DNA from 3 places in the Peribacillus sp. S4 genome. Region 3 is predicted to be linked to each of the others. Evidence: predicted binding sites of a transcription regulator. Region 3 holds the regulator's gene; each other region holds the start of a gene.
What was found. The regulator Rex, encoded in region 3, represses fermentation and respiration genes when NADH is low (regulators of the CRP and FNR family bind a similar motif). The targets are predictions, from matches to a motif close to TTGTGAAATATTTCACAA.
Positions count from the first base shown of each region.

Region 1 (4,915 bases), 1.5 Mb from region 3:
TTCCAGTAGACTCCGGTACTTTCCATCACAACATCGGATACCTGAAGGGTAGCGAGCCAATCACTTAAAGCCAAGAGTCCCGTTGTTGTAGTTGAAAAAGTTTCAATAGAGGTCTTTGGCTTTTTATCTAATGGACCAAATAATACACAGGCTACTACTGTTTCTTGGTGTACATCTAGGCCAGCACACCGTTCAATCATTGCTTCCATAGGAGAAATCACCTCAAAAAAGATTAACAATACATATGACAGGAGATTTGTTACAAAAATTTTTGTATACGTACTAGCAGTACACTAAATGGTTCTTCCATACTGTCACAACCAGTTTCTTATACAGGGTATCTTCCTTAAGATCCACCAAAAAAAGTTCAGCCTGGTTGTATTGTTATTTTCCATTATTGTCAAGGGGTTAATGGGTTAGACTCTATTTTGAATTTAGATTTTCGTAGTAGATGGTGGCGGCGGAGCGCCGCCATAGGAGTTTCTTATGCAACTATAGGGGAGGGTTAGTTGCATTAGTACAATGTTTTATCGTACTGCGCAGTAACCAACTATAATAAAATTAGAATTAAAACTAAAATCAAATTGGTGGTGTGCAGGTTGAATAAAGTCCTTTTACATCTCTCCAGAATATTTTTAGGTTTTATCTTCCTTATTGCAGGTCTAAACGGTTATTTTGTCATTTTTGACTTTGAACCATTTATTGCTACTAGCCCCGAAGCGATGGCATTATTCAAATTTGAATATCTATTAATATTTGAAAAGTTTTTAGAGATTGTTTGTGGAGTTTTACTTTTAAGTAATCGATTTGTCCCATTAGCACTTGCAATATTGGCTCCAATTGTAGCCAACATTTTCTTACTTCATTTGATCCTTGATCATTCGTTACTTGTTTTAGCAGTAATAATTGTAATCATGAATAGTTATTTGTTGTTTTGTTACAGAAAAAGTTTTAAAAGTATTTTGGAGAAAAAGCCTTCTCATTAATACTTCCTTGAATTACACATTTTACGTCAAGTTTGTATCAACTCTACAATAACGCTATTGAACAACGGGTGCGTTAACTGAAGATCAGAGCTGTCTTTAAGGCAGCTCTTTCTATATGCAACTAACGGGGCAGGTTTTTTGAAGAAGGATTTTGCAATCCTTATGCAGAATAAGGTAATGCTTAAAATCTTTGTACATAAAGGGTGTGTATGTGGATGGATTGTAAGAATGTTACCGGAGAAAATGATACAGGCAAATCACAATTAAATATACTTCTTGAAATAAATGAAATTTGCTTATCACTTAATTTTAACCTGTGGCTACGAGGCGGATGGGCGATAGATTTTCTTCTTGGAAAGATTACTCGTTCACATACTGATATTGATTTAGTTACTTGGTTACATTATCGTGAGCACTTGGAACATGCTCTTGTTAATGCTGGTTTTCAAATAAAGCCTGTAGGAGAGTTTCAAACCGATTTCCTCAAAAATAATGTCGATGTGAGTTTTGTATTTGTTCGGTATTCTGATAATGGCGATATAGTCGCTAACGGTTTTCCAGAGTGGGTATGGAGGAAAGATGCCTTGCCAATGGAACTTTATAATTTAAGAGGTGTATCAATAAATGTTCTAAACCCATACCAATTACTTGAGGAAAAAAGAGTTTACGAACAAGGAACAGGAAGAACACTTCGTCCAAAGGATTTTAAAAGCATAGAAATTATTAAACAGATAATTGATGCAAAAAGTTAGAGGTTAAGTAAAATTCTTATAGAACTGAACTAACGGGGCAGGTTAGTTTAACAAGAAGTAGTAAAATAGAGTTGATAAAAGACTGGAATTCCTCAATCAACACTGTTTATGAATGGTACAATTGGAAAAAAAGAGGTGTTAGTATGAGGAAATTATTATGGAGTTTCAGTTTGCTTGTTATCATTGTGGCGTTAGGGGGATGTTCAAGTTCCTCTAAAACTTCGGGTTCTCCTGAGGCAAAAGACGTTGGCTATCAAATAGTAGAGTACGGTGGATTAAGTGATAAACGAGCTGTATTGGATAAAGATAATGTCAAAAAGATTGAAGACATTATAGCAAATGTCAAATGGGATAAAACAGTATCAGTTGATAAAAGTAGTAAAGAAGATTCTGCATTTTGGTTTATAGACCAAGAAAACAAGGAAGGGCAGAAATATAAGGTGTGGTTCAACGAAGCTGGCTCCGTAGACGTGCAGGATGAAAAGGAGGTATGGGGCGTTTTGGAAGGGAAAGACGGTGAAACATTATCCTCTATTTTCAAACTTAATGAACAGAAATAAAGAATAGAAAAATATTAAGCTAACAGGTGCGTTAGCTGAAGATTGGAGCTGCCTTTAAGGCAGCTTTTTCTTTATTCAACTACCATGAAAATAAGTTTTTTTAGAATGGAAAAATGACAATACTTAAGAAGACCCCGCTCAATCGTTTTAAAAAAAGGGAGAGCGTTAAAGATAGAAACTGAGTAGCTTTACAGAAAAATTTATGCAGTTTAGTAGCCTTTGTAAAAACAAATTTTTTTTGAAAATGGATTGTAAATTGGAAAAAAGTGATGTATCATTAATTTGTGAAATGTTTCACAAACAGTATTATCCTTTTGAAAACTTAATGAGATGAAAGGATGAAAAACCTATGACAAAAGAAAAAGTAAGCCGTGTCGCATTAATTGGAACAGGGTTTGTAGGCTCAAGCTACGCCTTTGCTCTTATGAACCAAGGAATTGTAGATGAGTTGATTATGATTGATTTAAATAAAGAAAAAGCAATTGGTGATGTGATGGATTTAAATCATGGAAAAGTTTTCGCTCCAGATCCAACAAATATTCGCTTTGGAGAGTATGAAGATTGTGCAGATGTAGATTTAGTTGTAATTTGTGCAGGAGCGAACCAAAAACCAGGAGAAACACGCCTTGACCTTGTGGATAAAAATCTGAAGATTTTTAAAACAATAGTCGAGAATGTCATGGCTAGTGGATTTGATGGCATCTTTCTTGTTGCAACCAATCCCGTTGACATCTTAACATACGCAACATCGCATTATAGTGGGTTACCTAAAGAACGAGTCATTGGATCTGGTACCATTCTTGATACAGCTCGTTTCCGTTTCCTACTAGGTGATTACTTTAAAGTCGCACCGAAAAATGTGCATGCGTATATCATCGGAGAACACGGTGACAGCGAGCTACCTGTTTATAGTTCTGCAGACGTGGGTGGTATTCCCGTTTTAAAAATGATTGAACGCCAAGAACACTATAAAAAAGAAGACTTAGATGAGATTTTTATTAATGTACGTGATGCAGCCTACAAAATCATTGAAGGAAAAGGTGCTACCTACTATGGCATCGCTATGGGACTTGTGCGAATTACAAAAGCCATTCTCCACAATGAAAATAGCGTGTTAACTGTCTCTGCTCATCTGGATGGCCAGTATGGTGAAAAGCATGTGTACATGGGTGTTCCAGCAATCATTAATCGTAGTGGAATCCGAGAAATTGTTGAATTAGAACTCAATGAAGAAGAACAACAGAAATTCCAACACAGTGCTTATGTCTTAAAAGACATTTTGGCGCCTCATTTTGAAGAATTAAAATTATAACATTAAATAGAAAGAAGGAAGCATCATGTGGATTCAAGATTATAATCCATTGAATAACACGTACTTATCAGCCTTGGTTGCTGCCTTTCCTGTCATATTCCTTTCTATTGGGTCTGACTGTATTTAAAATGAATGGCATTATCACAGCCCTTCTTACACTAATCATTAGCATAGGTGTATCGGCATTTTTATTCCAGATACTTACTAGTTGGATCGTTGTTAGAAGGCCAATATGGTCAAAGAAATGTTCATGTTGATACTCCAACTGTAATTAATCGTACAGGTGCAAAAAATATTGTGGAGCTTTCACTAAATGAGAGCGAAAAAGAAAAGTTGGCACACTCTGTTAAAATACTTAAAGATATTCAATCTCTATTTTGGGAGTATTTTAATTTCTTAAGTAAGAAATTCTTAAGTAAGAAATTCTTACATAAGGGAGCTGTTATTATGTTAGTAGAAACTATCGATCCATTTAATAATCTTGCTATTTCAGCGTTAGTTGCAGCTATACCGATCCTTTTGTTTCTCTTATGTTTGACGATCTTTAAAATGAGAGGTATTTATGCAACGCTTCTAAATTTATTTGTAACCCTTCTTATTGTACTTTTCCTCTTTAAGCTACCTTTGGGAAAGCAATCGGGAGTGTTGTACAAGGTACAATACAAGGGATATGGCCGATTGGTTATATCATTGTGATGGCCGTCTGGTTATATAAAATCTCTGTTAAATCAGGGAAATTTGATGTTTTACGCGGAAGTATTGCGGGTATTTCACAAGACCAACGTCTTCAGCTCTTACTTATTGGGTTTTGCTTTAATGCCTTTCTTGAAGGGGCAGCAGGTTTTGGTGTACCGATTGCAATCTGTGCCTTTCTAATAGTTTCATTGGGATTCAAACCTTTACAGGCAGCCATGCTCTGTCTAGTAGCAAATGGTGCTTCAGGAGTGAATAAGGGGGTGCTGCGGCAACCCCTTATTGAAAGGTTGAACGAAGGAATGTAGGAGCATCGATTCTGTGAGACATGGGAGGGGTTGACCTCCATGAAACATTGATATCCTTTAGTGCGATCATAACATTGCTTAAACTGATTTTTTCCTATAATTGGCTAGTTTAGCATACACTTTTTTCGATAAATCCCTACCCTTGAGGTGTGATGCCTAGCTTACATAAATAACTGTTAATGATATGACTATGAAATCCTAAGAATTCTAGAGCGATCGTGAGAGTGTGTTTAGTTTATTGAGGGAGGTTAGTTCAATAACAAACGTAATAAAAGTTTGGAAATGAGAAATACGGGAAGTGAAA
Region 1 covers NZ_CP175708.1:1,840,347-1,845,261, forward strand. The annotation lists gene ACJ9PY_RS08855 (IS110 family transposase) at 1-209, opposite strand, end outside; gene ACJ9PY_RS08860 (DoxX family membrane protein) at 600-986, shown strand; gene ACJ9PY_RS08865 (nucleotidyltransferase domain-containing protein) at 1,202-1,738, shown strand; gene ACJ9PY_RS08870 (hypothetical protein) at 1,882-2,298, shown strand; gene ACJ9PY_RS08875 (L-lactate dehydrogenase) at 2,648-3,610, shown strand; partial or broken gene ACJ9PY_RS08880 (L-lactate dehydrogenase) at 3,785-3,964, shown strand; partial or broken gene ACJ9PY_RS08885 (L-lactate permease) at 4,058-4,554, shown strand.
Region 1: a site for Rex is predicted at 2,581-2,598, ahead of ACJ9PY_RS08875 (L-lactate dehydrogenase). Genes of this name have one in related genera too.

Region 2 (4,915 bases), 1.3 Mb from region 3:
AAGAAATGAACGGTGTATTTCACAAAATGGACGAAGGGGTAACGGATGTGCTCCTAAAAAATTTACGGACCGACACCAGGATCTTCATCGTTGGTGAAGGCAGATCGGGCTTCATGGCCAAAGCCTTTGCGATGAGATTGATGCACCTTGGCTTAAACGTCTATGCAGTCGGGGAAACGATTACCCCTTCTATTTCGAAAGGCGATCTGATCATAGCCATTAGCGGGAGCGGCTCGACCAAAAGTGTGATATCAGTTGCAGCAAAAGGCAGGGAAGTGGGATGCAAGGTGTTTTCGATCACGACGAATGACCAATCGGAATTGGCGAATGTCTCTCATGAGGTCTTGGTGATACCGGCAGCAACGAAAAATCGCTTGGAACATGAAACGAAAAGCGTCCAGCCTTTAAGTTCTTTGTTTGATCAATGTGTACATGTTTTATGTGATGCAGTATGCTTGGACTATTCATTAACCGAGTCCATCAGCCACGAGCTTACTTATTCCAAACATAGTAATGTAGAGTGAAATATGGCGGGACCCTTTCAGCGGGTGCCCGCCTTTTTTGATATGAAAAATGCCCTTACTCCCAAACGGGAATAAAGGGCATGCACCGTGAACATGTCACGGTGATCATGAATTAATAAGCCAGGCTGAATAGGGCTTTGATGTGTGATAGGTAACGAACATTACTTGCTTCTTTCATCAATGTAGCCGGAAGGCCTTTAAGGGACGTGTTATTGGCCCCAACGGTTGCCACTGCATCCTTACGGCCAAGGCTCGCAAGTGTACCTGAGTTTACAGGTGAGAATTCTTCAAGTTTCTTGCCTTCAAATGCTGCATATAGGTTGTATCCAACAAGCTCACCCATTTGCCAAGCATTTTGTGCAGTAGGAGCATATGGACGGCCGCCTTCTGGAGGGAAAGCAACGGCACTGTCGCCGACAACGAATACGTCTTTATGGGATTTGGATTGCAAATACTCATTGACGGTTGCTTTGCCGCGATCCACTTCAAGGCCTGATTCGCCTACGATAGGAAGAGCCGCAACTCCGCCTGTCCAAACAAGCGTATTGGCCGTTATCGTTTGTCCGTCTTTCAATTCGATTTGATTTCCTTTAACACCCGTTACAGGCAGACCTGTCAGGAATTCAACGCCGCGTGCTTCCAAGCTTGTCATGGCACGTTCGATTAAGTGATCAGGCAGTACCGGAAGGATTTTTGGCCCAGCTTCCACAAGCTTGATTTTCAAGTCCTTGAAGTCCACTCCGAACTTTTTGGCGATTTTAGGGAAATGATCCACGATTTCACCGATTAACTCAACGCCCGTCAATCCGCCGCCGCCAATCACGATGGTTGCGTCCGCTTCATTATTCGTTTGAGAATATTCGCGGATGCGATCTTCGATATGTTTGTAAATCTTGTTAGCATCATTTACGGATTTCAAGACCATGCTGTTTTCCTCAAGTCCCGGAATGCCGAAGAATCCTGTTTGGCTTCCCAAAGCAACAACCAGGGCATCATAAGATAATGTGGAACCATTGGCAAGTTTCACTTCTTTATTATCGACCGAGAATGACTCCACTTTGGAAATGACAAGGTCGATATCTTTTCCTTTGAAAAGCTTTTCCAAAGGAATGGAAACGGCTTGTTCAGAAATGGATCCGCCTGCAAGACGGTGCAATTCAGTGATGATTTGGTGCGTTGGAAATTGGTTCACCACTGTAACCTGCACTTCATCCTTTTTGTAATATTCACGTACGGATAAGGCAGATAGTAATCCTGCGTAACCTGCACCTAAGATGACGATTTGTTTTGACATAGTTAATCCCCCGTCCTTACTGATTGAAAGTTATCAAATTATTTTTGGTTTTTACGTTCTGCAGAGACTTCAAGAAATGCTTGGGCGAAACGGAAAAGCTTTTGTGCTTCCGGATCTTTCATCATCCTTAACAAACCAAAAAGACCGATCACATCATTATTCGCTTCTGCACGATCCTTAGCCTCGATGGCATTAGCAGCAAGCCCTTTCACTGAATGGACCACAGGTGTCGCGATCTCCGAAATGGCGCTGACCGTATCATTTTTCAACACATCATCAGTCGCAACCGATTGAGCGAAATCATAAGACTTTGTTAAAATATTCACTAACTCAGTTAGCTTTGGTAACTGCTCGACTAAAGTGTTCAATGATTCCTGAACCTCAGGCTTTAATAATTGGTCCAGTACATCTAATTGTTTTTGGCGGGCATTAAGTTGTTCAGTTTGTGATTGGGTAATCGTTTCTGACATATCCAATTCTCCTTTGCAATAAGCATTTTGTTGATGTAATTAGAAAAACTTGTAAAATATTACACAATGTGAGACGAGAAAAAATACTAACAAAAATGTAATAAAAGCTAAACTATAGTATATCCCTTTAGTGGCTTGAAAACAGCTGATTTTTTAAAAAAGATTCATAAAATCATCTTTTCCTGCTTATTTGAAGTACAGATATTAATGAAAGTTACCTGTTTTTACCTAAAGTGTACTGTAAGAGGGTGTCTGCCATCGACGCCTGTCGTACATATTTCCATCTTGATTTGCCATCCTAAATGATGGAGGTGAAAAAATGTGACTGATCCAGAATCTAAACTTACAGAAGAGAATAATGATAAGAAGCTTCATAAACTGGTTGGCAGTATGGAATATACTAAAACGCAACTAATGGAAGGTATGAATGGAATTTCTGAAGTTTACCTCAAAAACAGCGAGGAAGGCACATCGGAAACACCTGATAAATAATATTGTTGTGTAAGCATACTTAAATAGCAGGAACAACAGGCTTGAGGAAAACATACAAAGCGTGGAAGATAAATTCGCCAATGGCGAGCTGGATAGTCTCGATGTCATTCGCCGGTATGGTGTCATCATCGATTATGCAACGAATAAAGCCTTGCCGGAATCAACAAAACAGTACCGTGCATCCATGAAAACCCGTTCATTGGCTTATTGGAAATAACGTGAAACAGGTTCCGAATTCACTCGGAACCCCAGACTGCAGATCAACTCGAAAAAAAAACGAGTTTGCCTGCAGTTTTTTTTCAGTTGATTTCAGAAAACCCCTCCCTTTCCGCCGACTGTCTGCCAAGCCTCCTCACCGCAAGCGGCTGCGAGGTCTCGGCTAGCCAGTTATTCGGCAGGAGTGTCGCAAATTTCTTCAATCTTTTAAGGGGTTCATCCGTATAAAATAGTAAAAAACATAACCAAAGGTTTCTTTTAAAATCATGGTCTGGAATTAGACCATTCCGTACCTCTTTTTGCCGCTGCTTTCATGGTCCGTTGTACTTCATAATTGCTTTGATATCTTCCATGTTTCAAGTTTTCATCCTTCTAAAAAGACTGTAGGAGAAAGAGTTCGGAAAACGTATTTAAATAATGTTCTTGAACCAACTGACCTAAAGTATTACCTTCGACTCCAAGTATGATTTCCATCTGTATTTTGTAACAAAGTGCGACTCCCCGACCGCCCGCGGATAAGCGAGTTTCTTGAGCGGAAATCAACATCCCAATAGTGACATTCTTAATGGAAGCCCATCAATTCCTTCACATGTTCACAATTATCTTTGGAAGTGAGCATTTCCAAGAGCGTAAAGGCAACATCGAATGCTGTGGATGGATTGTAGGATGTAATGATATTGTCCGTGACGACAATCGGTTCGTTCACGACAATCGCCCCAAAATCTTTTAGCTGCCCCTGTCTCTTACTGGTTGGGTGGTTGTATGTTGTGGCTTTTCTTCCATTCAATATCCCGCTTTTTCCTAGTGGGAGGGAACCTACACAAATGGTTGCGATGATTTTGTTTTTATTATGAAAATGCTTGATCACATTAAGAAACCTCTGATCATAGGCATCCTCATAGAAACCGGCTTCTTCAAAGCCTCCTGGAATGGCCAGAGCATCGTAGTCATCAAGGTTCACTTGATCGAGGGTCAGTTCGGGCTGCACGATGAAATTCCAGGTGCATTTCAATCGTTCGTGAAGTCCCACCGTAACCAGGTCAGTGGTGCCATCGCCCTCTAATTTATTCCACCCCAATACATCTGTAAACACACTTGCTTCAACCGCTTCGAATCCATTGGATAGCAGCATCAATACTTTTTTCATAACAGCATCCCCCTTATTTATATTTGAATTAATTATATAAAAAGCAAATTCCTTTATACATGTGATTAATTACGTATTCATCACATTTCTTTTTATTTTATAATGTATTTGAAAGGATTCTGTTAATTATAAAAAGTGGGGGCGATTGAGATGGATCGAACGGATAAAAAAATACTTTCCTTGCTTGAGAATAATGGGCGCATGTCCATGAAAGAACTGGCGCAAGAAGTGTCCTTAACGGCACCAGCAACGAAAGAACGTGTGAATAAATTAGAGGAAAGCGGAGTGATAAAGGGGTATAAAACGGAAATATCACTTGAAAAACTTGATAGGAGCATTACGGCATTCATATTATTCGAAACGGATAGATGCAAAGATTTTTATCAATTTAGCTTGAGCCATCCGGAAGTTCTGGAATGCCACCGGTTAGCCGGTCAATACAGTTATCTTATTAAAATAAGTACATATTCGATGGAAACGCTGGAAGACTTCGTCGATGAAGCCATTAAATATGGGAAGTCTTCCACCCATCTGATCTTTTCTTCCGCATCGAAAAATGTTTTTTCGGGAGAGGAGATTTAACCAGCTTCAACACCTTCTCTTTAATATATGAGCGATTAGCAGGAAAAAACTCCACACATATAGAAAGTAAATAGTAACAAAAATCACAGTTGGATGTTCAAAAAGGGAGTGGAGAAGAGTGAGTTTTGTTTATGATGAAGATAAAATAATGGAATTCCTTTTGCAGAATAAAAGTGAGTTTGAAGAATAT
Region 2 covers NZ_CP175708.1:4,607,963-4,612,877, reverse strand. The annotation lists gene hxlB (6-phospho-3-hexuloisomerase) at 1-524, shown strand, start outside; gene ACJ9PY_RS21925 (NAD(P)/FAD-dependent oxidoreductase) at 637-1,818, opposite strand; gene ACJ9PY_RS21920 (DUF1641 domain-containing protein) at 1,857-2,288, opposite strand; gene ACJ9PY_RS21915 (hypothetical protein) at 2,610-2,780, shown strand; gene ACJ9PY_RS21910 (hypothetical protein) at 2,842-2,997, shown strand; gene ACJ9PY_RS21905 (DJ-1/PfpI family protein) at 3,559-4,143, opposite strand; gene ACJ9PY_RS21900 (Lrp/AsnC family transcriptional regulator) at 4,294-4,725, shown strand; gene ACJ9PY_RS21895 (STAS domain-containing protein) at 4,844-4,915, shown strand, end outside.
Region 2: a site for Rex is predicted at 2,338-2,355, ahead of ACJ9PY_RS21920 (DUF1641 domain-containing protein). Genes of this name have one in related genera too.

Region 3 (4,915 bases):
ATTTAGCCTGATCCTGCTGTTCAAGTGCTTGGATTTCCGCTTGCTCCTGTTTCTTCTCTAGATAGTAATCATAATCACCGAGGAATTCTTCGTTGCCGTCTTTGGAGAGCTCTATCACTTTCGTTGCTATCCGATTTATGAAATAACGGTCATGTGAGACGAATAGAATAGTTCCCGGATAATCAATTAATGCATTTTCAAGCACCAATTTACTATCGAGGTCCAAATGGTTCGTTGGTTCATCAAGAATTAAAAAATTGCCTTTTTGCATCATCATTTTGGCTAGAGCAAGCCGGGCCTTTTCGCCCCCGCTTAGTGTGGAAACGGTTTTCAAAACATCATCCCCGCTAAATAGGAAATTACCGAGTACGGTGCGAATGTCCTTTTCCGGTTTAAGGGGATAGTCGTCCCATAATTCATTGAGTACGCGTTTATTGGAAACAAGGTTAGCCTGTTCTTGATCGTAGTAGCTGACTTCTACGTTCGTTCCAAAACGGAAATCCCCAGAAAGGGCAGGCAGCTTGGAAATGATCGTTTTCAATAAAGTTGATTTTCCAACTCCATTTGGGCCGACAAGAGCTATGCTCTCTCCTTTTGTCATCCGGGAATTAATATTCTTTGATACCGTTTCCCCTTCGTATCCGATAGCCAGGTCCTGGAGGTGGAGTACTTCATTTCCGCTTTGCCTTTCAATCTGGAAAGAAAAATTCGCGGATTTTTCATCACCTTGCGGCTTGTCCAGTACATCCATCTTTTCGAGCTGTTTACGTCTGCTTTGTGCTCTTTTCGTTGTGGAAGCCCTTGTGATATTACGTTGGACAAAATCGCGAAGCTTTTCGATTTCCCCTTGCTGTTTCTCGAACAGTTTCATGTCCCGCTCATAATCTTCCGCTTTTCCCTCTAGGTAAGAACTATAATTACCATGGTATTTTTTCATGTTATTCCGGGAAATCTCATATACCAGGTTTACTACTTTATCTAAAAAATAGCGGTCATGGGAAACAATGAGGACAGCTCCCTGGTAGCCTTGTAAATATTGTTCAAGCCAAGAGAGGGTTTCGATATCCAAATGGTTCGTCGGCTCATCCAGAATCAATATATCCGGTTTCCTTAAAAGCAGCTTACCTAAGGCAAGCCTTGTTTTTTGCCCGCCGCTTAAAGTGGAAATTGGGGTAGAATAGTCAAAGTCGGCAAACTGAAGACCATGCAATACGGAACGGATATCCGCTTCATATTGATAACCTCCCTTCTCTTTGAATGCCACCATCAAAGTGTCGTATTCATTCAGCACTTTTTGGTAAACCGTTTCGTTTTCAAAGATGTCAGGTCTGGCCATATCAGCCTCAAGGCGACGCAGTTCCTTTTCCTGCTCTATAAGGTCAGTGAATACAGTAAGCATTTCATCCCAAATGGTCAATGCGGATTCCAATCCAGTATCCTGGGCCATATAGCCGATGGTGACGCCTTTTGGTTTGATTATTTCACCGCCATCATGGGAAAGCTGCCCGGCAATGATTTTTAGGAGAGTGGATTTGCCGGCGCCATTTCGGCCGACAAGGGCAATTCGATCTTTATTTTGAACTTCGAGCTTCATATTTGATAAAATAAGTTCAGCTCCATAATATTTCGATAGTTGATTGATTTGTAATAAAATCATAGATTTCACCTCAATTGATTACTGTTAGTTTAACGTATTTTAGTTATTATCGGCAACAGCTTGGTTCCAAGCTGAAAGAAAAGCTATTACATAAAGTGGAATAATAGTGTATGATTTAGGAGGGGTTACTTAAATGGGAGACTTAACGCATTTTAATGAACAGGGCAGGGCCAAAATGGTCGATGTGAGTGCTAAGCCTGAAACAACCCGGACGGCAGTGGCTCAGTCGAGCATTTTATTGAATGATGAAATATATGAATTGGTCACGAACCATAAAATGAAAAAAGGTGATGTACTGGCTGTTGCACAAGTTGCAGGAATCATGGCCAGCAAAAATACATCCAATATAATTCCGATGTGCCATCCCATTGCTCTGCAAGGGGTCAATATAGCCTTTGATTGGGAAAAAGAAGAACAAGGATATAGGCTTAGGATTGAAACGGAAGCTAAGACAAAAGGGAGTACAGGTGTGGAAATGGAAGCGTTAACAGCTGCATCCGTGACTGCCTTGACTGTTTATGACATGTGTAAGGCCATTGATAAGGGAATGGTGATCGGGCCTACATTCTTAGTGGAGAAAACAGGCGGAGTGTCTAGTAGCGATTATAAAAGGCAAGTAAAACGAACAGATAGAGATTAAGTTGAAAAGCATGTGTGAAGGCGGGGAAGAACAATGAACCATGACCCAAAGATACCGCAGGCAACAGCCAAAAGGTTGCCATTGTATTATCGATTTTTAAAGAACTTACATTCCTCAGGCAAACAAAGAGTTTCCTCGGCTGAGCTAAGTGAAGCCGTAAAAGTGGATTCTGCTACCATTCGCCGTGATTTTTCCTACTTTGGCGCGCTTGGGAAAAAAGGCTACGGCTACAATGTCAATTATTTATTATCCTTCTTCAGAAAAACACTTGATCAAGATGAATTGACCAAAGTCGCTTTAATCGGAGTGGGAAATTTAGGAACCGCTTTTTTAAATTACAATTTCATGAAAAATAATAATACAAAAATTGAAATGGCTTTCGAAGTATCTGAAGAAAAGGTCGGCAAGCGAATAGCTGATGTGCCCATCTACCATATGGATCAAATCGATACACTATTGCAGGAAAATAATATTACTGCAGCGATATTGACAGTGCCTGCACAGGTAGCCCAGACGATAACCGATCGTCTAGTCAAAGCTGACATAAAAGGAATATTGAATTTCACACCTGCACGGCTGACCGTGCCGCCATCCATAAGGGTCCACCACATTGACCTGGCCGTGGAACTTCAGTCGCTCATCTACTTCCTGAAACATTATCCGGTAGTGGAAGAAGCGGCTTTGGAGGAATGAAAAAACGCTGCATTTATGCAGCGTTTTTTTATTTTTTCTTATTTTTTTGTGCGGCTTTAATTTTAAAGTGCAGCATGATCATGCGTAATCCCGATCCAAAATCAAGAGTCGCAATAAGGACAAGTATGTAGGCAAAGAGTCCCCATCCAGAAGAATTGACGGTTTGAATTGCGATAGCGGTAAAAAGAGCCCCTAAGCCTGCATAAATGATGCCCATGAATAATGGTGATTGACGTTTCATAATAAACCTCCGATGAAGGCCTGTGCAGTATCTAGCATCTTCTCAATATCCTCCCGATATACCACTTGAAGGATGATAACAAGCGTGTTCATCGCAATATGAGCGCTCATGGAAACGAGAATGCGGCCAGTTTTCGCATAAAGGAAAGCAAAAGTGAAGCCCATTGCCGTATATAAAAGAAGATGTTCAAATTCACCATGCGCCAAGCCGAAAATAACTGAGCTGATTAAAGCTGAAATAAAGAAGTTAAAGCGTTTATGAAGTGATCCGAAAATGATTTTACGGAAAATTAATTCTTCCAATATAGGTCCAATTACTGAAGTGACGAAAATGACCATGGGGACTTTGTAAATGAGTGAAATGAGTTGCTGCGTATTTTCAGATTCAGACTCCACCCCAAGCATTTGTTCAATGCTTCCGGCAATGCTTTGCGCAAAAAGAGCCATGAATACTCCTGCAATTGCCCATAATATGGACATGGATACGGAAGTTTGGTTTCTCGTGTCCAGCTTTTCCCTCATATCTTTTCTCATTAAAAAAAGAATCAAGAATAAAGCAGCGAGAAAACTGAAAACTATCCAGTATGCTGCAGATTTCACTTCGAGTTCATCAGCCGGCATTCCGGTATAAGACCCGATCAGCATGAAAATGGGTACCCCGACAATACTGGATAATTGCATGGCAATATAAGTGATGATGACGAACCAATATTCTTTTTTCAAAAATGAAAACTCCTTTTATAGTCACCCATCCGCTTGGAACGTTACTGACATGGGGACAATCTATAAACGCATACTACAAAATGGTATCAAAAATTGGGGCAGAACACCACTTAAAGGTACCCCTAACATGACATTTCAATGACTAAGTTTAGGAAATCATTATGCTAAAGTAGTTTACCCGTAATTTATCAGAAATTAATAAAAAATTTTCAATAAGATACTTGCAAAAAAGGCTCGGTTTATTTAATATTATAAATGTGTTAGCACTCGATGGTGATGAGTGCTAATAATCATGAAACAAATTATCAAGAGAATATGAGGAGGTTGTTTCACTTGTTAAAACCATTAGGTGATCGCGTTATTATTGAACTAGTTCAAACTGAAGAAAAAACTGCAAGCGGTATTGTTCTTCCTGATACTGCTAAAGAAAAGCCACAAGAAGGTAAGGTAGTAGCAGTTGGTACTGGCCGTGTCCTTGAAAATGGCGAACGTGTTGCTTTAGAGGTTGCCCAAGGCGATCTAATTATCTTCTCAAAATATGCAGGTACTGAAGTTAAATACGAAGACACTGAATACTTAATTTTACGTGAAAGCGACATTCTAGCTGTAATCGGCTAATTATACATCATACTTAACTGAACGAAAATTTTCTTAAATTTTAGGGAGGTACTTATAAATGGCTAAAGAAATTAAATTTAGTGAAGAAGCTCGCCGCTCCATGCTTCGCGGTGTGGACGCACTTGCAGATGCAGTTAAAGTAACGCTTGGACCAAAAGGTCGTAACGTGGTTCTTGAGAAAAAATTCGGTTCGCCGCTTATCACAAATGACGGTGTGACGATCGCTAAAGAAATCGAATTGGAAGATGCATTCGAAAACATGGGTGCGAAATTGGTTGCTGAAGTAGCAAGCAAAACAAACGACGTAGCTGGTGACGGTACAACTACTGCAACGGTTCTTGCGC
Region 3 covers NZ_CP175708.1:305,226-310,140, forward strand. The annotation lists gene ACJ9PY_RS01630 (ATP-binding cassette domain-containing protein) at 1-1,657, opposite strand, end outside; gene moaC (cyclic pyranopterin monophosphate synthase MoaC) at 1,791-2,297, shown strand; gene ACJ9PY_RS01640 (redox-sensing transcriptional repressor Rex) at 2,331-2,990, shown strand; gene ACJ9PY_RS01645 (YdiK family protein) at 3,019-3,231, opposite strand; gene ACJ9PY_RS01650 (CPBP family intramembrane glutamic endopeptidase) at 3,228-3,953, opposite strand; gene groES (co-chaperone GroES) at 4,287-4,571, shown strand; gene groL (chaperonin GroEL) at 4,630-4,915, shown strand, end outside.